4 regions of the Ureibacillus sp. FSL E2-3493 genome follow, and region 2 is predicted to be linked to each of the others. Evidence: riboswitches for the same ligand, from Rfam matches in the RefSeq annotation. Region 2 holds a riboswitch; each other region holds the start of a gene.
What was found. Region 2 has a riboswitch for cobalamin ahead of MHH69_RS03740 (FecCD family ABC transporter permease). Riboswitches for the same ligand answer to the same signal wherever they lie in the genome.
Positions count from the first base shown of each region.

Region 1: linked by a shared signal. The riboswitch ahead of MHH69_RS17415 (glutaredoxin family protein) and the one ahead of MHH69_RS03740 (FecCD family ABC transporter permease) in region 2 are both predicted to bind cobalamin.
Region 3: linked by a shared signal. The riboswitch ahead of MHH69_RS10530 (hypothetical protein) and the one ahead of MHH69_RS03740 (FecCD family ABC transporter permease) in region 2 are both predicted to bind cobalamin.
Region 4: linked by a shared signal. The riboswitch ahead of MHH69_RS17460 (hypothetical protein) and the one ahead of MHH69_RS03740 (FecCD family ABC transporter permease) in region 2 are both predicted to bind cobalamin.

Region 1 is NZ_JBBOPK010000001.1:3,386,169-3,393,812, forward strand. Features, by position in the region: gene nrdF (class 1b ribonucleoside-diphosphate reductase subunit beta) at 1-915, opposite strand, end outside; gene nrdE (class 1b ribonucleoside-diphosphate reductase subunit alpha) at 903-2,996, opposite strand; gene nrdI (class Ib ribonucleoside-diphosphate reductase assembly flavoprotein NrdI) at 2,993-3,352, opposite strand; gene MHH69_RS17415 (glutaredoxin family protein) at 3,349-3,573, opposite strand; cobalamin riboswitch at 3,782-3,964, opposite strand; gene MHH69_RS17420 (bifunctional metallophosphatase/5'-nucleotidase) at 4,155-5,594, shown strand; gene MHH69_RS17425 (YjcZ family sporulation protein) at 5,644-5,787, opposite strand; gene MHH69_RS17430 (hypothetical protein) at 5,946-6,299, shown strand; gene MHH69_RS17435 (hypothetical protein) at 6,584-6,736, opposite strand; gene MHH69_RS17440 (GNAT family N-acetyltransferase) at 6,774-7,271, opposite strand; gene MHH69_RS17445 (M14 family zinc carboxypeptidase) at 7,392-7,644, opposite strand, start outside.
Region 2 is NZ_JBBOPK010000001.1:682,948-690,591, forward strand. Features, by position in the region: gene argS (arginine--tRNA ligase) at 1-500, shown strand, start outside; one part of gene MHH69_RS03730 (IS3 family transposase) at 574-1,027, shown strand; one part of gene MHH69_RS03730 (IS3 family transposase) at 1,027-1,931, shown strand; gene MHH69_RS03735 (acyl-CoA dehydrogenase family protein) at 2,129-3,334, shown strand; cobalamin riboswitch at 3,414-3,603, shown strand; gene MHH69_RS03740 (FecCD family ABC transporter permease) at 3,785-4,768, shown strand; gene MHH69_RS03745 (adenosylcobinamide amidohydrolase) at 4,773-6,239, shown strand; gene MHH69_RS03750 (cob(I)yrinic acid a,c-diamide adenosyltransferase) at 6,236-6,796, shown strand; gene MHH69_RS03755 (IS1182 family transposase) at 6,904-7,644, opposite strand, start outside.
Region 3 is NZ_JBBOPK010000001.1:2,053,544-2,061,187, reverse strand. Features, by position in the region: gene MHH69_RS10565 (DEAD/DEAH box helicase) at 1-550, shown strand, start outside; gene MHH69_RS10560 (deoxyribonuclease IV) at 567-1,454, shown strand; gene dacB (D-alanyl-D-alanine carboxypeptidase/D-alanyl-D-alanine endopeptidase) at 1,580-3,007, shown strand; gene MHH69_RS10550 (endonuclease IV) at 3,038-3,280, opposite strand; gene MHH69_RS10545 (metal ABC transporter ATP-binding protein) at 3,429-4,175, shown strand; gene MHH69_RS10540 (metal ABC transporter permease) at 4,190-5,050, shown strand; gene MHH69_RS10535 (Fur family transcriptional regulator) at 5,047-5,469, shown strand; cobalamin riboswitch at 5,530-5,706, shown strand; gene MHH69_RS10530 (hypothetical protein) at 5,856-6,404, shown strand; gene MHH69_RS10525 (ABC transporter substrate-binding protein) at 6,407-7,360, shown strand; gene MHH69_RS10520 (bifunctional adenosylcobinamide kinase/adenosylcobinamide-phosphate guanylyltransferase) at 7,493-7,644, shown strand, end outside.
Region 4 is NZ_JBBOPK010000001.1:3,394,594-3,401,543, forward strand. Features, by position in the region: gene MHH69_RS17445 (M14 family zinc carboxypeptidase) at 1-277, opposite strand, end outside; gene MHH69_RS17450 (IS1182 family transposase) at 707-2,275, shown strand; gene MHH69_RS17455 (M14 family zinc carboxypeptidase) at 2,394-3,437, opposite strand; gene MHH69_RS17460 (hypothetical protein) at 3,562-3,774, opposite strand; cobalamin riboswitch at 4,024-4,203, opposite strand; gene MHH69_RS17465 (MazG nucleotide pyrophosphohydrolase domain-containing protein) at 4,399-4,722, shown strand; gene MHH69_RS17470 (RBBP9/YdeN family alpha/beta hydrolase) at 4,785-5,330, opposite strand; partial or broken gene MHH69_RS17475 (DUF523 domain-containing protein) at 5,451-5,914, opposite strand; gene MHH69_RS17480 (DinB family protein) at 6,086-6,589, shown strand.

The DNA of each region.
Region 1 (7,644 bases), 2.7 Mb from region 2:
ATAAGTTGAACCCTTTTGCGAGAAGAAGTCATATGTTGACCCTTCATTACGAATACCGTTCATAACGATAGGATTCACTTCTTCTTCCGGGAACATTGGATCAAAACCAACGTTCATAAGCGCTTTGTTGGCGTTATATCGAACATATGACTTAACTTCAGGCGATAATCCCGTTTCTGCATATACATCATCTGTATAAGCCATTTCATTATGATATAAATCTAGCAGTAACTCATATCCCCAAACCTTTAATTCATCCTGTTTTTCAGCAGAAAATTGTTTAAATAAATTTTGGGCGAAGAAGCCAACTGCAACCCCATGGATTGATTCGTCACGTAAAATTAAAGATATTACTTCTGCCGAGTTGCGTAGAATCCCTTGTCCACCTAGATATAACGGATAGAAAAATCCAGAGTAAAATAGGAAAGATTCAAGCATAACGGAAGAGAACATCGCTTTCCATAAAGATTCGGAGTTACCCTCTTCTATGCTATTATAAATGTCGCTAATTTTACTTGCTTTATATTGAAGATATTCATTCTTTTTTACCCACTCAAATAACTCATCAATTTCTGAATTCGTACAAAGGGTTGTGAAAATATAAGAGTAGGATTTAGCATGAATCGCTTCAAAGGCACCAAACACAGTAAATACCGCTTTTTCTTGTAAATCCGTTGCATAAGTGGCGATTTGATTCATCCCAATATTCGTTTGCACCGTATCCAGTAGCGTAAGCCCTGCAAATACCTTCTTATACGTTTCTTGATGCTCGAAACTTTGCCATTGTTTGATATCTTTACTCACAGCTATTTCTTCTGGAAACCAAATTTGCTTCCATTGCTGATCCCAAAAAATTTGTGCTAATTCACTCGTCGGTTTATTCCAATTGACTGCCTCATAAACTAAATTTGACATGCGACACACTCCTCTAATGTTTGTAGGCGTTGACGGACATAGTAAACCGATTTAATTCCGCGCGACCATGCGTAAATATAAATTTTCGCTAGTTGCTCCGTTGTCCAAGCATCTGTTACATAAAGAGTCATAGAAATCCCTTGATCGACATGTTTTTGGGCAGCTGCATATAAATCGATTAAATCATAGGCATTCACATCATATGCTTCCACGTAAAGGTGAGCATTATCATTGTTTAAATGGGGCATCGGGTAAATAGTACGACTGTCAGCGTAATCCCGAACCTCCACTCTTTCAGTACAAGGTGCAATAGATGCTGTGCAGCTCCGAATATAAGAGATGCTTCCTGTTGGTGCGATAGCTAATCGATAGGAATGGAACAAGCCGTGTTCCATCACTTCTTCTTTTAGTTTTTGCCACATTTGTTTTGTAATAATAGGCACTTTACCAAGGGCATTTAATACTACCGGAGAAAGTTCTTTTTCTTCCTTCTCCACATATTGTTTAAAGTAAGCACCTGATGCATATTCACTCTCTTCAAATCGATGGAACGTTTCTCCACGTTCTTTTGCAATTTCCATAGATGTTTTTAAAGAATAGTAATTCATTGCTTCCATAAAACAATCGATAAAGTCAACCGAATCCTTTGAACCATAAAGAATTCCTTGAGTCACTAAATGGCCGTGTAAATTCATTGCTCCAAGCCCTACAGAATGCATAATTTTGTTCGCTTTTGCGATAGACGGCACATTTTGAATATATGTCATCTGTGACACATTCGTAAGTAAACGCATTGCTGTATCAACTAATTGTCCAAAATCATCCGTCTTACTTGCTGCATGGATATCGATGGATCCTAAATTACAGGAAACATCTAAGCCGTATTCATTCGGCTCTCCTTGGTCTGTAATGACGCTTGTCTCTTGTACTTGAAGTATTTCCGTACAAAGATTAGACATTTTAACTCGTCCAATATTTTTCAATGGATGAACATCATTTACATTGTCATCAAAAATTTCAAAAGGATAACCCGATTCAAATTGGGCTTTTTTCACTTCTGTATAAAGTCTACGGGCATTCAATCGTTTAATTTTTCTGATATTTGGGTTATCTAGTAATTCATAATACATTTCGGAGATAGATATTTCCGACATGCGTTTCCCATATTCTTTATAAATATCATATGGGCTAAATAATACTATATCTTTATCCCGTTTCATTAATTCAAAGAAAATGCTTGGAATAATAATACCCGTTGAAAGAGTTGCTAATCGTATTTTATCGTCAGCATTTGGCTTCTTCGATGAAATGAAGTTTTCTATATCACCATGGAAAATATTCAAGTATACAACCCCAGAACCATTGCGTTGTCCGAGTTGATTGGAATAACTAAATGCATTTTCTAACAGCTTGGCCACTGGAATAACGCCACTCGCACGGTTTAATATGCCTTTAATTGGATCACCCAGGGGACGTAAATCCGTTAAGTTAACACCGACGCCTCCACCTAAACGGGATAGCTCTAAACAATACCCAATATTTTCAGCAATACTATTCATCGAGTCATCCATCGATAATTTAAAGCAACTTACTAGTTCCCCACGGGCTCTTTTCCCACTGTTCAATGCTGTTGGAGTAGCAGGTTGGTAAGCTTCCATCATCGCTTCCACCGCTCGTTCAGCAAGGGTTCTATCACCTTGTGCTAAATACAAAGCAATAATCACAATACGATCTTCATATTTTTCTAGAATTTCTTCTCCGTCACGGCTTTTTAATGCATAGCTATCATAAAACTTGCTCGCACTCATAAACGATGGAAAGCGGAAGTTGTAATCGTAAGCCTTTTTATACAATTTTTTAATAAAATCCATATCATACAGCTCGATAAATTCTCTCTCATAGTAACCTTCATCTACTAAGTAACGAATCTTTTCTTCCACGTCGATAAAATAACGTAACCGAACATTTACATACTCTAAAAAGTATCGGCGTGTCGCCTCACGATCCTTTTCTAATTCCAATTGTCCTGTAGAGCTGTAACGATTTAACACATCATTATTTAACTTTAAATATGTCTTCATACAAGTACCCTCGTTTCATAAAACTGTTGAATTGCTTCATAATCTGCTTGGTAACCTCGTAAATCTAATTTACGGACTAAAGGAATTTGATATTTGGCAGCTATTTTGTCCCCGGCACCACCAAAGTTACTTGGTCCAAAATTGCTATTACCACTTACCACTACCCCTTTACAATGGGCTTCATTTTGTTCTAAAAATCGTGATACCTTCATTGGAATATCACCAAAGCCATCTGTATAAGTAACTAATAAATAGGGCTCGTCTATTTGTAAATCCTCTTGAATTTCAATAGACTCTGCTTCTATTTTGGAAACGATATATCTTACGTTTCCTGTGCGACTTGCATATGCAATCATTGATGAACCAACTCGATGTGGGAGATAATTTCATTTACATCCCCAATAAACTTCCCTTCATGTTCTAAAACGGGCACTGTTAAAAAGCCTGCATCTATTAACCGTTGTTTTTCAGTTTCATTATGATCAATATTAATAATTTCTACTTCAAGTCCCGCTTGTTGTATTTCTGTTTTTACCCACATACATTTTGGGCAAATTGTTTTCGTAAATAGTTTCATATAATCCCTCTTTCTTAATCTATTAAATCTATATTTTGTTACTGATTTTAGACAAAGTTTTATATCTTGCCTCAATCAGCTATAACAATATGTAGTTAGAATGTTAAAATAATAAAAGGCTATCTCTTCGAAAAGAAATAGCCTTTATGGAAACGTTCGTAAAAATTGAAAAATGGTAACGTCTCCATTTCTCAATCCCCGAAGAAATGTCATCGCATTTTTATAGGCAGGTCTCCTGGCTTAGCCTCATTCTCCGATTTCCTTCCCATGCATTTGCACAGTGGTATTCAAAATCCTCGTCAGCTTCACAGTTGCGGGGACAGCGTCGGCGTCATGACCGAACTTCCCTTTTAAACTACATATAGTAGTACCTAATAAAAATGAACACAATATATAGTTTTTATCTTCTGGAATTAGTTTAGCATACTCCCCAGGATTATGTAAATGAATAAAATCTGCTTTTCCAATTCGTCACCTTTCAAACCCTCTATTCGCCTTTGTTTTTCATAAAAAAAAATTAAAAAAGATTTGCTGAACGCTCATTCAAATTATGCTATAAAAAAGATATAGGGGTGAGGTTTATGGCGATCACGATTTTAATTACGAGTGACTTACATGGTAGATTGGATCGGTTTGAGCAATTATTTCATCAAATGAAAAGTCTTAAGGCTGACTTAGTCATCGATAATGGTGACTTTTTAGATGGTAGCCCAGCTTCTTTTTATTACAAGCATATAAGTAACAATGAAAATCACCCTATGATTACCCTTGCAAACGAATTGTATGATGTGGCCGTTTACGGTAACCATGAGTTTAACGACCATTTGCCCAATATTAAAAAATTACACTCCCAATTTCGATTTCCTTGGATTAGCTGCAATATTGGAGACTTTTCCAAACCTTATTATACGAAAATCATTCGTGGAAGAAAATTTATTGTCATCGGCGCTACAACTCATTTCACCCCATTATGGGATGAACACGGCTATTTAACCGATCTTTCTTTCCAATCCGCTCTTAAGTCTATTCAACATTGGGTTACTTTTGTAAAGACTTATGAAAAACCCGATTATTTAATCGTCGCCTATCATGGTGGTTTCTCCGAAGACCCTTTAACAGGAGCTATATTTCAAGAACGAATAGGTGAAAACGAGGCAAATGAAATTTTAGAGTTAACGGAAGATATCGACCTCCTTATAACAGGACATCAACATTTATATTTCAATAAGAGAATTCAACAAACATTAACAGTCCAGCCTGCTTCCCACGGAAAAGGCTTTATAGAGATTCAAGTAAATTTTTATGGCGAAACGAAACAAAGTAGTGGTAAATTTCATCCATTAAAAACTGACCATACTTCTTATCCTTCAGAAGTTGAAAGGTGGTTAGATGAGGAAATTACCTATATAGAAAAGGATTATACATACGAAGGGTTATTAAAGGCTAGGTTAACAAGTCACCCTTATATACAGCTTCTTCACGACATGCAGATCAAAGCAACAGGCGCACAAATTTCTGTATGCGACCTCGCTTTCCTTGAAAAGGGAGGATTTAAAGGAAGCATTACGAACCGAGATATCGTATTCAATACGAGGGAACATACCCTAAAAGTCATTTCCTTATTCGGATTTGAAATTAAACAATTAATGGAAAGTAGTGCAGCTGTTTTCGCATTGAATAACGAGGGAAAAATTGACTTTCGTACAAATGTATACCCAAAAACACCCCAACCTTATCAATATGATTTTTGGGGCGGACTCTCTTATACGATTGACATAAGGAATCCCGTTGGAAAACGTGTAAAGAATATTACGTTTAAAGGAGAGCCATTAAAAGACGAGTCAACCTATGAAGTTGTTCTCAACAGTTATCGATTAACTGGCTATGATTTCCCATTATTAAAGAATCGGGAAATTCTTTATGAAACAGCTTATACCGTTTTCTTCCTACTAAAAGGTTATTTAAAAAACTTTATGCCTATTGATGTACCTCATCACGGTTCATTTAAAGTAATTGATTAAATAGGAAAAGCCCTCCAATATTTGGAGGGCCTGGATGATTACTGGTTAATTAGTAGCCACCGTAGCCACCGTTCCAGAAGTAAGCACCAACAATAATTAAAAGGATGAATAAAACGACTAGTAATGCAAAGCCTGAGCCATTACCATAGTCGTTACCGCCATAACCGTATTCACCACCAACGTTTTTACCCAAATCGAACACCTCCTCAAATTCATTTCAATACATCATATGTAATGCTTTTAGTTGGAACTAGACGGATGTATTGGTCCGAATCTTTTTTTAATTTTCTCACTACAAACATCCAGTAAATGGTAATATTGTAGAAATACTTGTTTCTATAGGGGGCGCAAATGCTAAAAAGAAAATACGGAAATCGTTTAGATTGGAAACGTGTAGTAAAAAAAGAATGTGCACAGGCTTTTGTCGACTCAAAAAAATTTAAAGGACACATCACTTTAATACATATTTTGGAAGTAACTGAACCATTAACAGTAAGCTTAAATGGAGAAAATGTCTGTATCGCAGATAGAGGCTACATGTGGTTACAGCAATTTCCTTTAGAAAGAAATTATATCGTGACAACGATGTTCAACCCTAAAGGCGAAATTATAGTAAAAAGGAACCCCTACTTAGTAACGGCTATTTTTATTTGGCCCACCTTTTGGACAAAAAACAAGAGCCTACTGAAAAGGATCATCTTATGAATTGGATTGATATCGATAAAGTGGGAACACTTCTTTTTCATGAACATCATATTTGGGCAGTCAATGCAGGGTTAAAGGTTCATTTAACTTAAATATTATTTTCTTAGTCTCTATTGTATTAATCTACTTTCTGTTCCCCAAAGTGTACTATCACCAATTGCAATGCCCAATTCAGCTGTATTTCCTTTCATACATGCTAAATCTACATATCCGATAAACGTATTTTGAAACTCGATACCCTTACGAATAAAATTTTTTGGCGGATTATTTACACATTGAACCCATCATGAATAGAGCTGTTCTGCAATTCGATTGTTCTCCCAACCATTTGCTAAACAAAAGTAAATATCTTTACTCCAACTTAAAATAAATTGATAATCCTCTATTTTAATAGGTCGAATTATTATTAAAGATGTTAGGATATTTTCGTTTTTCAAAACAACTCTACTCCTTTCAGCCAAATTCTTCATAGATTTATATTAAAATCGACATATAATACTCATCCACATATTCATCATCTATCAATAAGGAATGCTTCTTTACCCCTTCCACTTCAAATCCCATTTTCTTATATAAGTTGATTGCCACGTCATTTGTTGATATGACCGTTAATTCTAATCGATGAAGCTTCACTTCCTTTGCCCATTCTAATACGTGATGAAAAAGGGCTGTTCCAACCCCTTTACCCCGACTTTCACTATGTACACCAATAACTAAATATGCTCTATGGGCGACGCGTGATGGCTTATCATTTTGAACAATGATGTAACCTAAAATTCGATTGTTATCTACTGCTACAAACAAACTTGATTTGAGACTATTATTTAGGGAGTCCATCAGTTTTGCTAAACCATCAATAGTTATTTTTCTTTCTCCCGGAGAAAATAACATAAATCCCGAATCCTCTGCATTTTTCATGACTGTAATGACCTGTTCTGCGTCACTACCCATCCCTTTCCTTACTTTAACCATAGTTATCGGCTCCTTCTTATTTACGTCGGAAGTAATTTTATCCATGATGGAATGATGCAACCCTTTAATTCGTTAAAAAAGAGGATAGCAATACTGCCACCCTCTTCATAGAACCATTTTTTAGTTTCTTGATGTTGGATCACTAATTGAATTTGAAGCCTCTGGAATATCATCATAAACTTGCGTATCAACTTCATAAATAGATCCATCAGCAAGTCCTTGGAAAACTGCAAAGAGTGGTTGAGTAACCGTTTCTTTCAGCATACCGGCCTGCTTTTGTCCTAATGTTTGGCTTTGACCTTTAATTTCAATTAACATAATTGAAGTATCATTTAATGCAAATGCTCCTAGAGCTGTACCTGGTAAGTTTACA
Region 2 (7,644 bases):
CAGTAACGATGCGTGAATTAGTTGAAGAAGTAGGAATCGATGCAGTACGTTACTACTTTGTAAAAACTGCCTGCGATTCCCATATGGACTTTGACTTAGATTTAGCTGTTTCCCAATCAAATGAAAATCCAGTTTACTATGCTCAATATGCCCATGCTCGAATTTGTTCGATTCTTCGTTCTGCACAAGAACAAGGATTTGCTGCATCATTGGATTACTTAAACTTATTAACTGCTGAAAAAGAAGAAGAGGTATTGAAAAAAGTTGGGTCATTCCCACAAATCGTAGCAGAGGCTGCGAAACATCGTACTCCTCACCGTATTGCAAACTTTATACAAGATTTAGCGGCTTCATTCCACAGCTTCTATAATGCGGAAAAAGTTCTAAATCCAGATAATAAAGAATTAACAGAAGCACGTCTTTCTTTAATTAACACTGTTCGTGTAACATTGGCTAATGCATTAAAATTAATTGGTGTAGCCGCTCCTGAAAAAATGTAAAATCATTAACCAGTCTCAAATGATATGCCCCGTAAAAGTTAGACACCAATCTAACTTTTACGGGGTGTTTTTTATGACTAAAATTACAAAAGATGAAAAAATACGAATATTATTACGTTATGTAAATGGACAAGAAAGTGTAAAACAAATTGCTAGAGAAGAAGGTGTAATCGTATCTGAATTAACTTCTTGGATTCGTTTATACGAACAACATGGTGTGGAAGCCTTTATGAAATCATATACAAGTTACTCTGCAGAGTTTAAAATGGATGTACTTAATTATATGAATGAAACGGGTACGTCCTCTATTGATGCAGCTGCTATTTTCAATATTTCATCTTCAAAATTAGTTCGAAAATGGCGTAATCAATTTGAAACAGGTGGATTTGATGCCCTCAATTCAAAGAAAAAGGGGCGTCCATCCATGAATAAATTAAACAAGAAGACATCGAAATCGGTTCCAGCTGATGGTTCTGTAGAGGCACTTGAAGCACGCATTAAACAGCTAGAAATGGAGAATGCGTATTTAAAAAAGTTGAATGCTTTAGTTCAGGGACAGGAAAAATTACAAATAAAATCAAAGCGCAAGTAATTTTTGAACTAAAGCACATTTATGATGTCGTAGAATTAGTTAAAGTCGCAAATATTCCTCGAAGCACTTATTATTATTGGGAAAAGCGAATGAATCGTGAAGATAAATATGCCGAAGTTAAGGAGGCAATTCAATCAATATATCACGAACACAAGGGGCGTTATGGTTATCGTCGTATTGCGAGTGAATTGAAAAAATACGGATTCCAACATGATCCAAAAACAATCAACCGTTTCATGAATGAATTGGGATTAAAATGTCTGGTAAGAATGAAGAAATATCGTTCTTATAAAGGACAAGTTGGTCGAATTGCACCAAATCTATTAGAACGAGATTTCAAAGCAGAGAAAATGAATGAAAAGTGGGTAACTGATGTAACAGAATTTCATTTATTTGGTGAAAAACGCTACCTATCTCCTGTGATGGATTTATGTAATGGTGAAATTATCGCTTATATACTGATGAAAAGACCTGTATATAAACTTGTATCAGATATGCTTGATCAGGCGTTAACACGTCTTCAAATAGGAGATGAAGTGATCCTACATTCAGATCAAGGATGGCATTATCAGATGAAACAATATCAGAAAACACTCCAAAAACACGGTATCAAGCAAAGTATGTCCCGCAAAGGGAATTGTCTTGATAACGCAGCAATGGAGAGTTTCTTTGGCATCTTAAAATCTGAACTATTATACTTGCAAGAGTTTAATAGTATCGAACATTTTGAAGAAGAATTAAGGTTATATATTGAGTACTATAATTACAAACGAATGAAGGCAAAATTAAAAGACCTAAGCCCGGTAGAATACCGAACAAAGGTCTTGGAAGCCGCCTAACAAAATATGTCTAACTTTTTTGGGTCAGTTCAAAAAGGGACTGGTTTTTTATTTGCATTGGTAGAAATAAATCGAAAAGGTGAAATATTGATTTAATTCATATCGGAGCACTATGAATTGACGTAGGGAAAACTTAAAAAGTAAAATGATTTTATTGAAAGGTACGGATAACATAAATTTTTTAGGAGATGGGTCATTTGAAACAATTGTTTGTAAAAACAGAACCGCAACGTTTTTGGATAGAAAAGTTGGCAACGTTAGAGGAACCATTTAAAAAGGCTGCTCAACAAATCGACGAACAATCGCAATTTCCCCTTGAACATATTCATCAATTACGTCAAATCGGCTATACAAAATTAACTTTACCGAAACAGTTAGGGGGAGAAGGTTTTAATGTTTATGATTCGATTCTCCTCCAAGAAACATTAGGGAGTTATGATGGTAGTACCGCTTTAGCTATAGGCTGGACTCTATTAACTGTAGGAGAGTTATATGAAAATCAATATTGGGAGCCATCAAAATTATCAGCTTTTGCAAAAGAAGTAGAAAAAGGAGCTATTATTAATCGGGCAGTAAGCGAAATTGCAACAGGTAGTCCTATTCGAGGGGGAAGACCGGGCACATCGGCTAAAAGGGAAGGGAATCATTGGGTAATTAACGGGCGCAAAAGCTATACAACGGGATCCTTTGCCCTTGATTATTTCTTAACTTCCGCATGGATTGAAGAAAAAGAACAAATTGGCTTCTTTTTAATTCATAAAGATAACTCCGGTGTTTCGATTGAAGAAACGTGGGATGTGATGGCGATGCGAGGTACAGCTAGTCACGATTTAGTCCTTGAAAATGTCCATGTTGATCAATCAGACTTAGTTGAGTTACCGAATAATAGTGCTAGTTTTAAGTTGAACGGTTGGTTACTTCTTATTCCTGCAACCTATTTAGGAATAGCTCAAGCGGCGCAGGATTATGCCCTTCAGTTTGCCAATACCCATTCTCCAAACAGTATAAAAGGAACGATTGCTTCTTTACCTAACGTTCAATCCTTACTAGGTGAAATCGAATTAGAATTAGCGAAGGCACGTTTTACATTATATGGAGCTGCCCAAAGTTATGTAGAATTCAAAGGGAAAGAAAAAGAAGGTAAAAGAGTAACGGAAGAGGAAAAAATAACGATCATGAATGCTGTAAACGTCGCAAAACATGTCGTAACGAATGGGGCAATCCAAGTAGTAGATAAGGCTATGCGAGTAGTTGGGGCAAAAAGTTTGCAACGGACAAATCCTCTTCAACGGTTTTATCGAGATGTTCGTGCAGGTCTACATAATCCGCCTATGGATGATATAACGATTAAAAAGTTAGCCGAATCAGCTTTGCAAGAGACGGCAAAAAATAATTCTTTATAGGAGAGTTATTTAATTACCTTTTTCTATTAAAATCTTTCTATACAATTGTTTTTTATAAGTTATAATGTGGAAGAACAACTTCATAATGACACATAAAGGTTCTTATAGCGATTTTGTTATAAGAGTAAAAGGGAAGTCGGTGAAATTCCGACGCTGTCCCGCAACTGTAAATGGGAGCGTGCCTTACAGTCCACTGTTACAAAAGTAATGGGAAGGGAAGGTTTGCGATGAACATGAGCCAGGAGACCTGCCTTTATGGTTAGGAATAGCACCTTACGAGGATAAGGGAGGCAGTAAAGATGGAGTGTTTATTTTTCGATTTTTCAAAGTCTCTCGTAAACTGAGAGACTTTTTATTTTGCCTTTTGGGAGGTATTGAAACAATGACAATATTATTTATGATAAATAGATTACTAGAAAATAGGAATGAGGGAACAGTGTGAAAAGAAAAATGTTCTTCGCCTATAGTTCCTCTATCGGAATATTATTAATTAGCATTTGGTTAGGTGTCTCCATAGGAACAGCAGAAGTACCCTTTTCAACATTGTGGGATAAAGAAACGAATGAAAGTGCCTACAACATTTTATGGAGTATACGTATGCCCCGGGTTGTTTTAGCTGGTTTAGTAGGCGCCGCATTAGCGATTGCGGGAGCTGCGTTTCAAGGCTTATTGAAAAATCCACTGGCGGACCCTTATACATTAGGTATTTCTTCGGGGGCATCTGTTGGAGCGGTAGCAACAATTTTCTTTGGACTTTCCCTTCCTATAATAGGTTCATATTCGTTACCTTTTGTAGGGATGATATGTGCCTTTTTGACAATGGTTCTTGTTTTAACCTTTGCTCGACTCGTGGATCGAACGATGAAAATGGAAACGCTCATTTTAACCGGGGTCATTTTTAGTTCCTTTTTAGGTTCTTGTATTTCTTTAATGATTGCCCTAACAGGAGAACAATTACGTGAAATTATGGGTTGGCTTTTAGGTAGTGTTTCCATGCGCGGATGGCCGTACGTTCAAATGATTGTACCCTTTATTATTATTGGAACAATTATTATATGGCTCAACCGAAGAGAGTTGAATGCCATGATGTATGGAGACGAACGGGCCCAATCGTTAGGGGTAAATGTAAAGAAAAGTAAGTATGCGATACTAGCTGGAGGTTCCATGTTAACAGGGGCAGCCGTTGCTGTTTCGGGTACAATCGGATTTGTTGGTTTAGTTGTGCCTCATATGACAAGAATGCTATGGGGAGCAGACCACCGTCATCTATTGGTTTTGTCCTTTTTTAACGGAGCTAGTCTATTAATTATTTGTGATTTAGTTTCCCGAACGATTATTTCCCCTTCAGAACTACCGATAGGTGTAATTACAGCCTTTATAGGGGCACCTGTTTTTTCATTTATATTTTATAAACAAAGAAAAAGTAGGGGGTGAGGTTATGTTAAAGGTCCAAAATATTTCTGGAGGTTATGGTTCAACTCCAATACTTTCGAACATTTCCTTTGAAGTGGAAAAAGGGAAAATGTTAGGTATTCTTGGTCCAAATGGTTGTGGGAAATCCACTTTATTAAAAGTGATTAGCGGCATTATGAAACCATCAACGGGAACTGTTTATGTTGATGGTAAAGAAATTAAAGATTACTCTCCGAAACAATTAGCAAAAAAAATGACGGTTTTACCACAGCTACATGCAACAGCTTTTTCGAATACGGTTCGAGATACCGTTTCCCTAGGACGTTATCCTCACCAGTCTGCATTTTTTTCCAGTTGGAAAACAGAAGATGAAAAAGCAGTTGTTAATGCAATGGAACAAACAGGCGTAAGGAAATTTGAAAAAGCTCAATTGGAATATTTATCGGGAGGAGAGCAACAGCGGGTTTTTATAGCTCAAGCTTTAGCCCAATGTTCTAGTTTACTTTTACTTGATGAACCGACAAACCATTTAGATATTGCCCATCAAAAGCAAATATTAGATATGATTCGCAAGGAAGTAACGAATCACGACTTAACGGTTGTTTCTGTTTTTCATGATATTAATTTAGCTTCACTATATTGTGATGAAATTTTATTAATGGAGGATGGAAAAGTAAGGGCAAAGGGTGTTCCCCATGAAGTATTAATCGATGATCAAATAATGGATGTATATAAAGCAAGAATTTCAATGCAAGCCCATCCGGAGCAACCAAAACCTCAAATGACAATATTACCTGATTTAAACGAGCTTGCAAAGGAAAAGGTAATTACAGTAGAGAATATAAAAATAACAGATGAATACGTTGAATGTAAATCTGCTTTTCCTTTACGGGTTTTATCTTCAGCAGTTCATAATGCTGGATTAGGTTGGTATTCAAATTTTATTAATCGAACTGTTCAACAAGATTATAATATTTATCAAGTGAAAGAAGAGTTTTTACAATATTTAATAGAAGAAGGGTTTTCCCCTACGAATACGGTCGGCATGATGACGGCAGTTCATACGAAAAACGCTATTGTAAAACAATATGAAGCTCCTTTTGGAAGCGTTATCGTTATGGTCACAGCAGGAATTGGAAACGCAATAGATGTATCCCGTTCATATGATAGGGATAATAAGAATCATGTTGGAACGATTAATACGTGGGTAATTGTTAACGGAAAATTATCTGATGAAGCATTTGTTCAAGGCATGATGACTGCAACAGAAGCGAAAACGAAAGCATTACATCATGAAAAGGTGTATGATACCATTTCTAATACGATGGCAACAGGTACACCGACCGATAGCTTACTTATTGCGGCGACTCAGCAGGGAGAATATATGCAATATGGTGGGCCTATTACAGAAGTTGGTAAAGTAATAGGGAGGGGCGTTTTTGAAGCGACAGTGGAAGCAATTCAAATTTATCGAAGAGGGGCGTTACAATGAAACTGTACACGAAAACAGGGGATAAAGGAAAAACGAGCTTAATGGGCGGACGTGTCAATAAGGACGATTTACGTGTAGAAGCTTATGGCACTATTGATGAATTAAATTCTTTTATTGGTAAAGCGATAACGGAATTAGACTCAACGATTTTTCAAGATTTAATTGAAGACTTACAAACGATTCAGCATGAATTATTTGACTGTGGCGGAGATTTGGCCAATGTAATGAAGGAACGACAATATACTCTACAAGAATCATCCATTGAGGTGCTAGAAAAACGTATTGATACTTTATCTGATGAAGCACCTCCATTAAAAAGATTTATTTTGCCAGGCGGAACATCGGCAGCTGCAACTCTTCACATTGCTCGTACTGTTACACGTCGTGCAGAGCGGAGAGTAGTGACGTTAATGAACGAAAAAGAAGATGTTCCTACCGTTGTACAAAAGTATTTAAATCGATTATCGGATTATTTCTTTGCAGCGGCCCGTGTTGTCAATTTCCGTTTACAAGTAAGTGATGTGGAATATATTCGAGGCGGAGATGTATTTAAATAATGTAATTAAGAGGCTGGGACATAACTAGCTTCAAATAGTGGGAAAGGTGAATTTGAGGAAACTCAAATTCACCTTTCTCTATTTTTGTATGTAAATTCTTTTTTTCTTTAGTTAATGGCCATGAATTTTCTTAAATTCACAGCCATTAATGCGAGGCCCATTTCGTTTTCTACCTTCGATTTTCCTCGTACAGAAAATCGAGTGAAACGCAAATTAGCCTTCAAGAATCCAAAAACTGGTTCCACATCGATTTTGCGTCTTCGATAAATGGCACTTGTTTTCTCTTCTGAAAGCTTTGCTCTTACATATTCTTTTTGCTGTTCCCATTTTTCATTTACCATTAATTTTCGATTGTTGCCTTCTTTAGCTTTGGTACACGATGAACGGAATGGGCATCCCGAACAGTCTTCACACTCGTAAATTTTGAGCTTCCGTTGGAAGCCTGTGTGGTCATTACGGACAGAATAATATTGAAATTCAAGACGTTTTTGATTAGGACATGTATATGTATCGGTTTCTTCATCATACGTCCAGTTATCGGGATTAAATATGTTTTGTTTATACTTTTTCTTTTGTTCTTTCAAATACATACTATACGTAATAAGTGCTTCTCGTTTTCTATTCGAAAGGATATCATGAAAGTTTTGTTCACTACCGTAACCTGCATCTGCAACAATGTGTTTTGGTAACTCAAAATAATGCTGCTCAATCTCATCTAGAAATGGAATTAACGTACGTGTATCTGTTGGATTTGTATATATACTATAGGCAAGCGTATATTGACCTTCCGTTGCGATTTGTACATTATATCCAGCTTTTAATTGTCCGTTTTGCATATAATCATCTTT
Region 3 (7,644 bases), 1.4 Mb from region 2:
AAAAAATGCAGAATCTGTTGCTAGCTATTTAGCAGAACAAGGGATCCGTGCTGGTCAAATTCATGGAGATTTAAGTCCACGGGACCGTAAAAAAATGATGAAACAAATTCGTGATTTAGAATTTCAATATATAGTTGCGACTGATTTAGCAGCGCGGGGTATTGATATCCAAGGAATCTCCCATGTCATCAACTACGAAATTCCTGAAGATCTTGAATTCTTTATTCATCGAGTTGGTCGAACAGCGCGTGCAGGAAATAAAGGAACTGCTATTACGTTATTTGAACCAGAAGATGAAGATGCATTAGTACGAGTTGAAAAAATGGGTATCCCATTCGTTCAAAAAGATGTGAAAAATGGGGAATGGATCGAACTAAAAGAACGCCATGCTCGAAAAAATCGTGTGAAGCATGAAAATGAAATAGACGTTATAGCAAAAGCTCGTGTTCGTAAACCGAAAAAAGTAAAACCAGGATATAAACGAAATATGCGTTGGGAAATGGAAAAAATTAAAAAGAAAGAGCGTAAAAAGCGCAATCGTATGAAGTAATAGGAGGAATTTGAGAATGTTGATAGGTTCACACGTTTCAATGAGTGGAAAAGAGATGCTTCTTGCATCAAGTAAAGAAGCTGCCTCTTATGGTGCATCAACCTTTATGATTTATACTGGTGCACCTCAAAACACTCGCCGTAAACCGATTGAAGAATTAAATATAGAAGCAGGACTAGCACATATGAAGGAACATGGTCTTTCCAATATTGTTGTTCATGCACCATATATTATCAATATTGCGAATACGACAAAACCTGAAACTTTTGCATTAGGCGTAGAGTTTTTGCAAAAGGAAATTGAACGTACTGCTGCGATCGGTGCAACACAAATTGTGTTACATCCAGGTGCCCATGTCGGTGCAGGAGCGGAAGCTGGTATTGCGAAAATTATTGAAGGATTAAATGAAGTATTGGCAACGGATCATCCTGTACAAATCGCACTGGAAACGATGGCTGGAAAAGGTTCTGAAATTGGTAGAACCTTTGAAGAATTAGCTCAAATATTTGACGGAGTAAAAAATAATGATCGTCTATCCGTTTGTTTTGATACTTGTCATACCCATGATGCAGGCTATGATATTATTAATGACTTTGACGGTGTACTAGAGCAATTTGATCGATTAATTGGTATTGATCGTATTAAAGTTGTTCATATAAACGATAGTAAAAATGTATGTGGAGCGGCAAAAGATCGCCATGAAAATATCGGTTTTGGCCATATTGGATTTGAGGCCCTCCATCGCATTGTTCACCATGAAAAATTTAAAGATGTTCCAAAAATTTTAGAAACACCTTGGGTAGGAACGGATTCAAAAAATAAAAAAGCCCCTTATTTATTTGAAATTGAAATGTTAAGATCAGGTAATTATAAACCTGAAGAAATTGAAGCATTAAAAGGTTAGTTATAAAGTAGATGACTTTTCATATAAAGTTATCTACTTTTTTTATTCTTTAGCTTAGAAGTAGGTCCAATTGAATAAACTAGTAAAAGTAAAAATTCTATTGCAATTACCCATGGGAGGAATGGATGAAAAAGAAATTACTGATTTCAATTGTTGCGTTGTTCTTATTTTTAAATCATGTTCCTTTAGTAAAAGCCTCTAGTTTAGACAATACAGTTTTGAACCAATTAGGTAATGAAAATATAAGTGTTTCATTGAGGGCTTTAAACAATGGAGAATTGCTATATGACAACAATGGTGATGTAGCTATGAAACCTGCCTCCACATTAAAATTGTTAACAGCAGCTGCAGCCCTCGATATGCTCGGTTCTGATTATCGGTTTCGTACAGAGTTTTCGATTCATGGGAAGCAAAAAGGAAATGTGTTCAATGGAGATGTTTATATTAAAGGGGAAGGGGATCCTACACTTCAAAAGAAAGATTTTATAACCTTTGCTAGTATATTAAAGCATCACGGAATTGAACAAATTAATGGAAATCTTTATGGAGATGATTCGTTATTTGTTGGCGAACAGTTAACGCCGGGTATTTCGAAGGAAGATGAAAGCTACTATTTTGCTGCAAGAACTACAGCCCTTACACTATCACCGGATAATGATTACGATGCAGGAACGATGATTATTCATGTCACTCCAACTAAAGTCGGTGGGCCCCCTAACATTGTGGCTGATCCAAAGGTTAGTGGAATGGACATTCAAAATGAGGCTGTAACGGTTCAACAAAATCAAAGGAACACGATTGAAATTGAACGGCAATATGGAACAAATAAAATTATCATTACTGGCAATATTCCGGTTAATACTACTTTTAAAGATTGGGTAACCTTTTATGATCCGACCATCAATACATTACAAGTTTTAAAAACAACATTAGAGGAATTTGGTATCACCCTTTCAAACAATACAGAAATTAAGCGTAATAAAGTTCCAAAGGATGCTCAATCGATATTTGTTAAACATTCGTTATCATTAAAATCTTTAATGATTCCCTTTTTAAAATTAAGTAATAATAGTATTGCTGATATTTTAGTGAAAACAATAGGTAGGGAAGTGAATGGGAAGGGGCATCTTAAAGAGGGAATAAAAGCACTACAAGAATACGGTGCGCTACTAGGACTCGATATGGAACAATGGACGTTAGAAGACGGTTCGGGCATGTCCCATAATAATCGCGTATCAGCTAACGAATTAACCCATTTGTTAACGAATATTCAAATGGAGCCCCAGTTTAACATTTTATATAAAAGTTTACCAATTGGGGGACAATCCGATCGATTAATTGGGGGATCTTTAAAAAATCGATTTAACGAAGGGATATACGAAAATCGTGTCATTGCCAAAACGGGACACATTACAGGTGTCTATACGTTAGCTGGATATGTCAAAGCAAATAGTGGGAAAACATATGCCTTTGCAATTATGACCCAACATCAAACAGCCGTTATGCTTTCTGCTATTGATGAAGTCGTGAAACAAATCATTAAGGATTATTAAGAGAGGTTCCCATTTGGAAACCTCTCTTTTTCAATAGTTCTCTAAATATTTTAGAAGTTTTTTTAATTTTTTCTTTCCAATAATACTTTCGACTTCCTTTAAAAAAGAGTTGGGGATACCTGTAATAAGCCATGTAATAGAAGCTTTTTGGGAAAGCGGTCTTAAACGTTGCACTTCCTCCAAGGTTAAATCAATATCGTATTGTCTTGCGAATTTCACAATCTCTTTATCCGATTTTGTTAAAAACTGTTCAATAAATTCAACTTGTTTCAAAGATGACATTCCTTTCTAATAATGGATGTATTCGTTAAAGGGATCTTTGTATTTCTTTTTAAGATTGTTCCCTTTACATTTAGCAATGAATAGACTATACTAACAAATTGTAAATCGTAATGATTATGAATTAGAAAGAAGAGGAAAAATGAGTCAAACATTGATTGAAATGAAAAACGTGTCTTTTCAATATGAATATACACAAGTATTAAAAAACATATCGTTTAAAGTGGATGAAGGGGCATTTCTGGCGATACTTGGTCCGAATGGTTCAGGTAAATCCACTCTATTAAAATTATTGCTAGGATTATTGAAACCGATGACAGGAGAAATTCAATTGTTCGGGCAACCCATTGATGCCTTTCGTCAAAGGGAATGGATTGGCTATGTTTCTCAAAAATCCAATGCATTTAATTCAGGCTTCCCAGCAACAGTAGAAGAAGTCGTAAAAAGTGGATTAACAAAAAAAGTTGGGTTATTTAAACGAATGCCAAAAGATGTTGACTTAAAAGTAGAGGAAGCATTGAAATCCGTTGGAATGGAAGCGTTCCGCTCCCGTAATATCGGCCAACTTTCAGGTGGTCAACAACAACGGGTGTTTATTGCTAGAGCATTGATTTCTAACCCGAAAATTTTAATTTTAGATGAACCGACTGTCGGAATCGATCATGAAAATGTCCAATCATTTTATGATATGTTAGCAACTTTAAACGAGGAACAAAATAAAACAATTATTTTAGTTACCCATGATGTCGATACCGTTTCCAACCGTATTAGCCATGTAGCTTGTTTAAACCAAACGATCCATTTCCATGGATATAAAGAGGATTTTGATACGATTTCACAAAATCAATTGGATAATTGGTATGGCCATGCGGTTCGAAAGATTCATTAAAGAGGAGAAGGCAAATGATTGAAGCAATTTTAAACTATGAATTTTTACAAAATGCCTTTTTCTCAGGGCTAATTATTGGAGTGATTGCACCGGTATTAGGTGTATTTATTGTTGTAAGAAGAATGTCCCTTATTGCGGATGCATTGTCCCATGTGACATTAGCGGGAATTGCAGGAAGTTTATATTTAAGTCAAACTTTCACTGCCTTTGCATTATTAAATCCAATTTATTTAGGAATTATTGCATCGGTTAGTGGATCCATTTTAATTGAACGATTACGTAGACTTTATAAACATTATGAAGAGCTTGCCATACCGATTATTATGTCGGGGGGAATTGGTCTTAGCGCCATTTTTATTTCATTAGCTAGTGGCTTTAATACAGATTTAATGAGCTATTTATTTGGCTCTGTTTCGGCTGTTTCTAGACAAGATTTATGGGTTGTCATCGGTATTGCGATCGTTGTCTTTTTATTTTTATTTGCTTTTTTCAAAGAAATGTTCGTTTTATCCTTTGATGAGGAATATGCCAATGCGAGTGGCCTACCCGCAAAATGGATTCACTTTTTATTTATGATTGTTGTGGCGTTAGTCATCGCAGCAAGTATGCGAATTGTCGGTATACTATTAGTTTCTTCTTTAATTACTCTTCCAGTTGCGGCAAGTATGCGAATAGCACGGGGCTTTAAACAAACAATCATTTATTCCATTTTGTTTGGGGAAGCTGCTGTGATTATCGGATTGGTCAGTGCCTTTTATTTAAACCTAGCACCCGGTGGAACGATTGTTGTTACTTCTATACTTATCCTATTAATTGTTATAATAACAAAAAAGATCATTCTACATTTAAAGCAAGGAAGGGGAGCAGTTAAATGAATATTACGAGAGCATGGGAAATTTTAAAAGATAACGGTTATAAAAAAACAGATAAACGTGAGCTAATTTTGAATATGTTTGAAGATACGGATAAGTATTTAACTGCTCGAGATCTCCTTTCTGTATTGAAAAAGGATTTCCCGGGAATGAGTTTTGATACAATTTACCGAAATTTAGCTACTTTTGTTAATCTTGGCATATTAGAAGAAACCGAGCTAAATGGCGAAAGAAATTTCCGAATGCATTGTGAATCAGAACACCATCATCATCATTTTATATGTATGGAGTGTGGAAAAGTGAAGGAAATTTCTGTTTGTCCAATGGAAATGATACAAGAGAAATTGCCAGATTGTGCGATCGAATCCCATAAATTTGAGATTTACGGGAAATGCCAAAATTGTGTACATGAAACCGTTTAACTTCCTTTAAAAATTACTGTTCATTTATTTGGGAAAATATGATACATTGCAATTAAGTGAATACGTTTGCAGGAAAAAGATGCGATGATACGCTTAATAGGGAATTCGGTGAGATGCCGAAGCTGTGTCCGCAACTGTATGTGTTTGTTTCAAGAAAATGCCACTGTCTAAAGGGATGGGAAGGCTCTTGAAACGATAAACACGAGCCAGGAGACCTATCTTTTTCTGATCGTAACAAACCTCTTCGGAACTAAAGAGAATGTGCGGCATTATTTTATAATTTTTTTGTTCTATATTGTAATTTATGCCATCCGTTCTCGGTTGGCTTTTTTATTGCCATGCTTTCCTATCCGAAGGGATGTTATCACTAAGAAAGGGGTGTTCCTATTCGAAAAGATAGCCGTTACAGCTGTTATCCATTTATGAGGGAGAAAAGTTGTCTAGTTGACTTCGAGATTCGAACTGATTCTCTTACAACAAAAATAGGGGTAGTATTGCCTTTGTTGCAAGAAGAGGAGAATTGCCGAGTTGTTTTAGATGATTTGCACAAACTCCATCCGATGGCCTATCACGTAAATGGATCAGTTCGTGGGAAGTTATCGGTAACAGAAGAAGATTTAAGTTGGTTAAGCAGTCGATATGATTTTTATGTTGAACAAGTGGGGGAAGAGATAAAGCAATTTTTACTGCCTCAGGGGTGTCTAGCTGCAACATTTTTACATATTTGTCGTAGCGAAGCGAAAAAATCTTACCGGGCTCTTCATAAAGTAAGTGAGGAGAGGGAAGTACCGGAAATACTATTTAATTATTTAGGGCTACTAGCCAATGTATTTTTTGTCATGGCTGTTTATACAAATAAAATGCATGGTATTGAAGAAGTCCCATTTATAAGTAAATCCTATCCTAATAAAAAAAGAAAAAAAGAGGAAGTGTGACGATGAAATTTTTCAACAAGAAGTGGATGGCACCACTTGCCATCTCATTGCTATTAGTTGGTTGTTCTGATGGGGAACAAAAAGCAACGAATGATACAGATTCAAAAACAAACAGTACGGAAGAAAGTGGTCCCTATACAGTAGTAGATGACCGTGGACAAGAAGTAACTTTTGAAGAAGTCCCTGAAAAAATCGTTTCTCTACAACCAAGTAATACAGAAATTTTATTCGAGCTAGGTGTAGGGGATCAAATTATTGGAGCATCGGAATATGATACATATCCGGAGGAAGCTTTAAAAATCGAACGTGTAACAGATTCCATGACAGTAAATACGGAACGTATTATTGAATTAAATCCAGATGTCGTATTTGCTTATACAACTGGAGAAGAAGCTCAAATTGACCAATTGGAAAGCGCAGGACTTAAAGTATTCGTTATTCAATCAGCAACTTCTATTAACGATGTTTATGGTGATATCGAACAAATGGCTGAAGTAATGGGAGTGGAAGAAGAAGGAAAACAAGTTGTAGAAGATATTCAATCTCAAATTGCAGCTGTTCAAGAAAAAACAAAGTCGATTGAACAAAAGAAAAAAGTTTATTTTGAAATTTCACCAGCTCCAGACATTTGGTCTATCGGTTCTGGTACATTCCAACAAGAAATGATTGAGGCAGCAGGTGTGGAAAATATTTATGCTGATCAACAAGGATGGTTTGCAGTAACAGAAGAAGATCTAATTACAAGAAATCCTGAAGCGATTGTTTCGACGGTAAATTATATAGAAGATCCAAAGGGTGAAATATTAGCTAGAGAAGGATGGTCTACAATTTCAGCAGTTCAAAATAAAGAAGTGTATCTATTAAATGCGGATATTATGGATCGTCCAGGACCACGTATCGGTGAAGCAGTTGAAATGATTGCCCAAACGATTTACCCAGAATTATTTAATGAATAATTAAGTAAATAAATCTGCTTGATGACTACGATGCTTAGCCGTAGAAAGATAGCAGATTTTTTTTATTTTATTTGATATGGTTAATAAGGGAAAGAACGTATTTATTTTGTGAATTTTTTCGAGGAGCTATTTATGGGGAAAATCATTTTTATTACTGGCGGTGTTCGTAGTGGGAAAAGTGCCTTCGCAGAACGTTATGCGAAGCAACTTTTTCAAATCTATGACCGAAAGCGTCTACTTTATATTGCATCTGGGGTAGCAATTGATGAGGAGATGGCAGAACG
Region 4 (6,950 bases), 2.7 Mb from region 2:
GTTCCCCTTTGTCCGCTTCGGTTTGATAACCATCGGGAGCAAGGTTGGAATAGCCAGCAACTTCCAGCTTCATCTTCCCATTGGAAGAAGCTTCGAGCTTTTGTAATTTAGTTGCTAATTCTGCATTTGACATATAACTTGATAGAGAAATATTCTGGTTGTCTTCAATGTAAGGTCCGTTCGGTGTTGATTGCGGATTTGCGTAGGCAGCAGATGATACACTTACAGTTAGTGCCAACGCTGTTGGTAAAATTACTTTTGAAAACTTCTTTTTCATAAAATCCCTCCTAAGTATACTTGTCCCAATCTACAATTTATTTTGGGGCTCGAAATAGATTGTACATGATTGGAAAAGAAAACAAAACAGAATATTTTATCTTTTCAGAAAATTAAGTCTTTATTAGTGTTATTTTTCAATTATTAAGGATTACAAGACTAGTAGACAAGAGATAATTTAGAATATTCCTTCTTTCCGTAGGTAAAATGGAACGTTGGCTAGAAAAAAGGTCTCACTATGTTCTTATTGATAAACCTTCTAACATAAAAAAGAAGAGGCTGGGACAAAACCCACCTCTGAAATGAAAAGCCGGTGAAATTTTACGATAAGTAAAATTTCACCGGCTTTGATTATTTTAAATAAAAAATAAGGACCACTTCTGATAAAATTAAGTCACCACAACAAAATTATACAGAAAGAAGGATCCTTATGTTTAAAGATTATAACATGAATCAACTCGTTTTGCCTTTAGATTTAGAAGTAAAATTACAAAATAATGATATTGCTTTCCATATCCATCATCTAGTTGAAAGTATCCCTCATGAAGCGTTCGAACCATTTCTACGAAATGAGGGGTGTCCTGCCTATCATCCACGTATGATGCTTAAAATTATCTTATGTGCCTATACACAATCTATCTTCTCAGGACGGAAAATTGAAGCCCTATTAAAAGACAGTATCCGAATGATGTGGCTAGCCCAAGGATATGAACCAAGCTACCGTACAATCAACCGATTCCGTATTCAACCAGAAGTGAAAGATTTAATTCGTCAATGTTTCGTTCAATTCCGTTGCCAATTGATTGAAGAAAAGCTTATTGATCAAGAAGCGATTTTTATCGATGGTACAAAAATTGAAGCAAATGCGAATAAATTTACGTTTGTTTGGAAGAAAACCATTGAAAAATATCACCAAAATTTAATTGAAAAGTCAAACCAGCTATACAATGAGCTACTAGAGAGTGAAATCATACCTGAAATTCAACGTGAAAGCGATAAACAGTTATCATTGGAAGAACTCGCTCAATTAGTTCAAAAAGTGGACGATGTCGTAACTGAATATGATAAACAAATTGAAACATCATCAGATGTTCTAGAACGAAAAGCCTTAAGAAATAAACGTAAATACCCGAAACAATTACGCAAGCAGTTGATTGATTTTGTCCTACGTAAACAAAAATACGAAAGAGACTTTGAAATCTTTGGTACACGCAATAGCTATTCTAAGACAGATTCAGATGCGACGTTTATGCGAATGAAAGATGATTATATGCAAAACGGACAATTAAAAGCTGGATATAATGTACAAATCGCAACGGAAGGTCAATATACGCTTGCCTATAGTATATATACAAATCCAACAGATACACGTACGTTAATTCCATTTCTAGATGAGATTGAGCAGCATTATTTTGAGTTACCAAAACACATTGTTGCAGATGCAGGTTACGGTAGTGAACAAAACTTTCATGATATCCTTTCGAATAGAAAACGAGAAGCACTTATTACGTATAGTATGTATTTGAAAGAACAAAAGAAAAAGTATAAACAAAACATATTTAATCCCGATAACTGGACGTATGATGAAGAAACCGATACATATACATGTCCTAATCAAAAACGTCTTGAATTTCAATATTATTCTGTCCGTAATGACCACACAGGCTTCCAACGGAAGCTCAAAATTTACGAGTGTGAAGACTGTTCGGGATGCCCATTCCGTTCATCGTGTACCAAAGCTAAAGAAGGCAACAATCGAAAATTAATGGTAAATGAAAAATGGGAACAGCAAAAAGAATATGTAAGAGCAAAGCTTTCAGAAGAGAAAACAAGTGCCATTTATCGAAGACGCAAAATCGATGTGGAACCAGTTTTTGGATTCTTGAAGGCTAATTTGCGTTTCACTCGATTTTCTGTACGAGGAAAATCGAAGGTAGAAAACGAAATGGGCCTCGCGTTAATGGCTGTGAATTTAAGAAAATTCACGGCCATTAACTAAAGAAAAAAAGAATTTACACACCAAAATAGAGAAAGGTGAATTTGAGTTTCCTCAAATTCACCTTTCTCACTATTTGAAGCTAGTTATGTCCCAGCCTCTTCGCTTATTCAATTCACAATTACTCTTCAGAAGGTCGTTGAGTTTGTGTATCTAATGTATCCCAGAAACTAATATCTGCATTTTCAATTGAACCGTCTGCGATCGCTCTAACAGTGGCATCCAACGTCGTGACCGTTTGTTTAATTAAATAACCATTACTTTTTTGACCGATTACTCGTGAAGGATCCTCATGGTCAGACATTCCGCGCATTTCAAATAACAGCGTCGCTATATCATATTGGACCGCTGCACCGTTACGGCCAATATTTTCGCCGCTACCACCATTATATTTGCCAATATGACCCCAACCCGTTGAATCAACAGCGTTGAATACGACTGCACCTAGTTTTTTGGATTTCTCTAACACTTCTGGTTTTACATTCGCGTTTGTCGGATAGAGCATTGAACCAGATACTAATTCTCCATCTCGTTCATATTCAGTACCTTGATGATGAAGGTCGATCATATAATCAATATCATACTTCTGTAGCACATTTTCGTGTAGTGCTTGTGTTTCAGGTTGTAATTTATCAACATGATCTCGATTCAAGTCAGTCCCCACTGCATTATAACGTGTTAAATGACGTCCGCCATCTGCCACGTAATCTTCAAGGGAAAAGTTTACATCACCCATTGCACCATCCGCATTTAACATCGGTACAATAAGAACATTTACATTTTCAAGAACACCCTTTGTTTTATTTGTACCAAGATGCTTAATAAACTCTAAAGCACCTTCAGTTGTTAATTGTTCATTTCCGTGCTGTTGAGTTAAAAATAGTACAGTTGGATTGCTTGGGTCAGTCATATATTTTGCTAAATAAATATCTCTATTTTTCACTGTTTGACCAATAACTTCAAGCTCCATTGCTTCTTGTTTTGCATCTTGGGTTTTCAAGTATTTTACCATTTCTTCGTAAGTATATAGATTAGAAGTTTGAATCGATTCGTTTCCATTATAGTTTGGTCCTTCACCGACAGCATAAACAGGCAACGCAGATGGTGCAACAGCTCCTAATGTCATCATTCCCGTTAACGATAGTGCAAACAATTTCTTTTTCATCTTAACCCCTCCACATTCAAAAGTCTGAATATTTATATTATTCATAAATTAATATAATCTATCATTACTTTGAATGTATATAGAGGAAAACTATCATTATTTATTACTAAATATAGTCCCTTTATCATAATTTACCATTTTCAATATTATCTTTGGTGCCCAATAACTCCTTCTTTACCTTTAAATAAGCATAATTAATTTCTTTATAATCATTTTGATGATCATCGATTAATTGGAGGAGAAAATCCTTTAACGTCTCTGTTTTCTCGCCGAGCATATTCTCCATAATATATACTTTAAATTGCTCTTCATAAAAAGCTATTGAATGTGATGGCATTTCTCCCACTCCCTTTCATACCATAAAACTTTCTTTCCTGTGAGTTCCACAAATATACTGGTAACCTACTACCGTACTAATAACATCCATCTGATAAGCCTCCTTTTTTACATAACCCAAATAAAAAAGCTACTCCTGAGTTCAGAAATAGCTTTGGACTTATCTATGCATACTTAAAAAGCGTAAAAAAACCGATTTTTTTTACGTTCAATTTCGCACAGAACACCACCTATTTCCACGTAGGTATTTGGTGTGTACTAGAATTAGGCAGGTCTCCTGACTTCTCATCAACACAAATCAACGCCTTCCCATTTACACAGTGGCATCTATTGATTTGCTCCGAATTCACAGTTGCGGGACAGTGTTGGATTTTCACCAAGCTTCCCTTTTAAGCTTATTCTCATAAGCACCTATTCTTACACGTTATGTAATTACTATATATTATACCTAAAAAACAAAAGGATTAAAATATTCAAACTATTGTTTTGAAAATGAGTACCTTCTCCATATAGCGTATGGATAATGTTGCAGGCGTTTAAATACTTGGCACTAACAGCCTTTTCCCATTATTCATGTTTTCTGATATGCTGAAAATATTGTGGTTATTGAAGGGGGTATTTAGTTATGAATGTGAATGAATTTCAAGAATGGGTTAAAGTCTATTATGAAAAAAGAGGATGGTCAGAGTTAGATATATTTATTCGAATCGGTTTTTTAGCTGAGGAGACGGGCGAAGTTGCACGGGCAATTCGAACACTTGAAATTGGAAGAGATCGACCTGATGAAAGTAATGGAACTTTAGAACGGCAAAAACAAGAATTAACCGAAGAACTCGGAGATGTATTAGGCAATCTTATTGTAATTGCTAACAAATACGATATTTCTTTAGAAGATGTTTTCCAGTCCCATCGTGATAAGTTAGATAAGCGGTATAAACTATTAAAATGACTATTTACATAATGAAACCTCTTTAGAAAGTTACATTCTAAAGAGGCGTTTTTTCCTTAGTATTAACCTAACCAGTTAGCCTTCACTAACTTCTCAACAACAGGCATATTAACGATTCCTTCTCCGGATGTAAAGTGTCCACCAATTGGTAATAAAATAAATGGACATTCCAACAAATTAGATAGTTCATATGTTAGTTTCCAATGAATAATTTGATCCGTTTTAGAAGAAATGACATAAGCATCCCCAATCAAATCTTTCCAACAACCTTCATCTAGGTTTTTGAAATAAGGTTGAAATTGTGGGAAATTTTCAACCTCCTCTACGAAACCAGAAACTAAAATGGCTCCTTTCACTTTTACATGATGTCGTTGTAAGTATCTTAAGAACGTAACACACCCTAAACTATGACATATAAAATAAGCATCTTCAGGGGTTGTAATTCCCCTTTCCAAATCAAAATCCCATTGCGTTACATTAGCTTCGGTAGGATCTGTGTATGGAATAATGTGAATATCAAAATCATCCTTAAATTTTTGTCCAATGTTAGATAGCCAATTTATTTCTGGCGAACCTCCATAACCATCGATTAAATATAATTTATTCATAGAATGATTCTCCTTTTAATTTAATAAAAAACACCCCTCCAGATAGGGATATATCCAAAGGAGTAATAGCGAAGAAATTTTAAAATGCTAATACTAGTAACGATTGCTAGAATATTGCTATTAAATTTCATCTTTTAATTTTTCTAACTCTAGTTCAGATATAACACTGATACCATTCGTTTTTAATAACGCTGTTGTTACACCCGCTCCGTTTATTTGTTCTCCAATAAACTTTCCGTTATTTATTTTTTGACTACCACATGATGGACTAAATACTTTCAACACTACATATGTAGCTTTCATTTCTTTTGCTATCTCAAGGGTTTTTCTAGCACCCTTCAAATATAATTCGGTGACGTCATTCCCAGAGCGTTCCATCACTTTTGCTTTTCCTGCCAAAACATCAAAACCTCACCGTTAATAATCTCAGCTGGTTCCCTAGGTGTTTCAAAACCTCCTAATAGCTCTGGACAAATAGGGATGGCCTTCTGATCATCGATTAATTTTTGAATTGTACTATCCGAACATGACGTACCATTGTACCTTACTGGGTTTCCAGCTAAACACGAACTAACTAATATCATCTTTTTCCCCACCCCATATAAAGACTTTATCGTATTATACTACAAAGTTATTTGTTTGAAATTTGATTGGTTAATCCAATAGATTAAGCATAAGTCTTTTTCCATTTTAAGGAGAATATAATGAAATTATAGATGCATAGAAGTGAAAACTACTATTTTAGGAGGAAGGTTATGTTCCAAACATTAGACCATTTTTTGAGATCTTGGGAGTTTGAAGCTGATGCTACACAAAGAATACTTAATCATTTAACGGATGAATCTCTTAAACAGGAAATAACATCACAAAATTGGACATTAGGCCGAATTGCTTGGCATACGGTTACTGCTATTCGTATTATTACTTCAAATACAAACTTAACGTTCGAAGCCCCTAATAATGACTATCCGGTTCCTATTTCAGCTAAATTTATAGCAGATAGTTATAAACAAGCTAATAGTGCATTCTTACAGGCATTAAAAAGTCATTGGACTGACCATACAATGAATGAAGTGATTAATTTTTTAGGTCAACAAATTCCCATCGGTTCACTGTTAATGTTTTTAATCCAACACCAAAGCCACCATCGAGGACAAATGACCGTTCTAATGAGACAAGCAGGATTAGTTGTTCCAGGCATTTATGGTCCGTCAAAAGAGGAATGGACAAAATATGGTATGGAAGCTCCACCGATGTAGTGCGATAGGATCTCCTTTTAGTTTTAAGCAAACGCAATTGAGAGTTATTTGCCATCTAGATAAGTAGATGGCCCATTTTACCTTTTAGTTTGATTAACCTCTTCATTCCTTCCCTATTAAATAATCCGTTTTTACATTTCTCACTTAAACTTCAGGATATTTACCTTATTTTAACCATTTGCACCTTACAAATTTGTATAGCCTTGCACATCATACAGTAAAATCTCTTGTTGTTTTTCTGTCGTTCTTCTATTAGTAGAAAAAATAACATTTATCTTTTCTTACGAAATTTACGAATTAATAGTATAAAGGACGCAGTATTATGAAAATTTACAAAAAGACAATAATACCAGTTCGACAA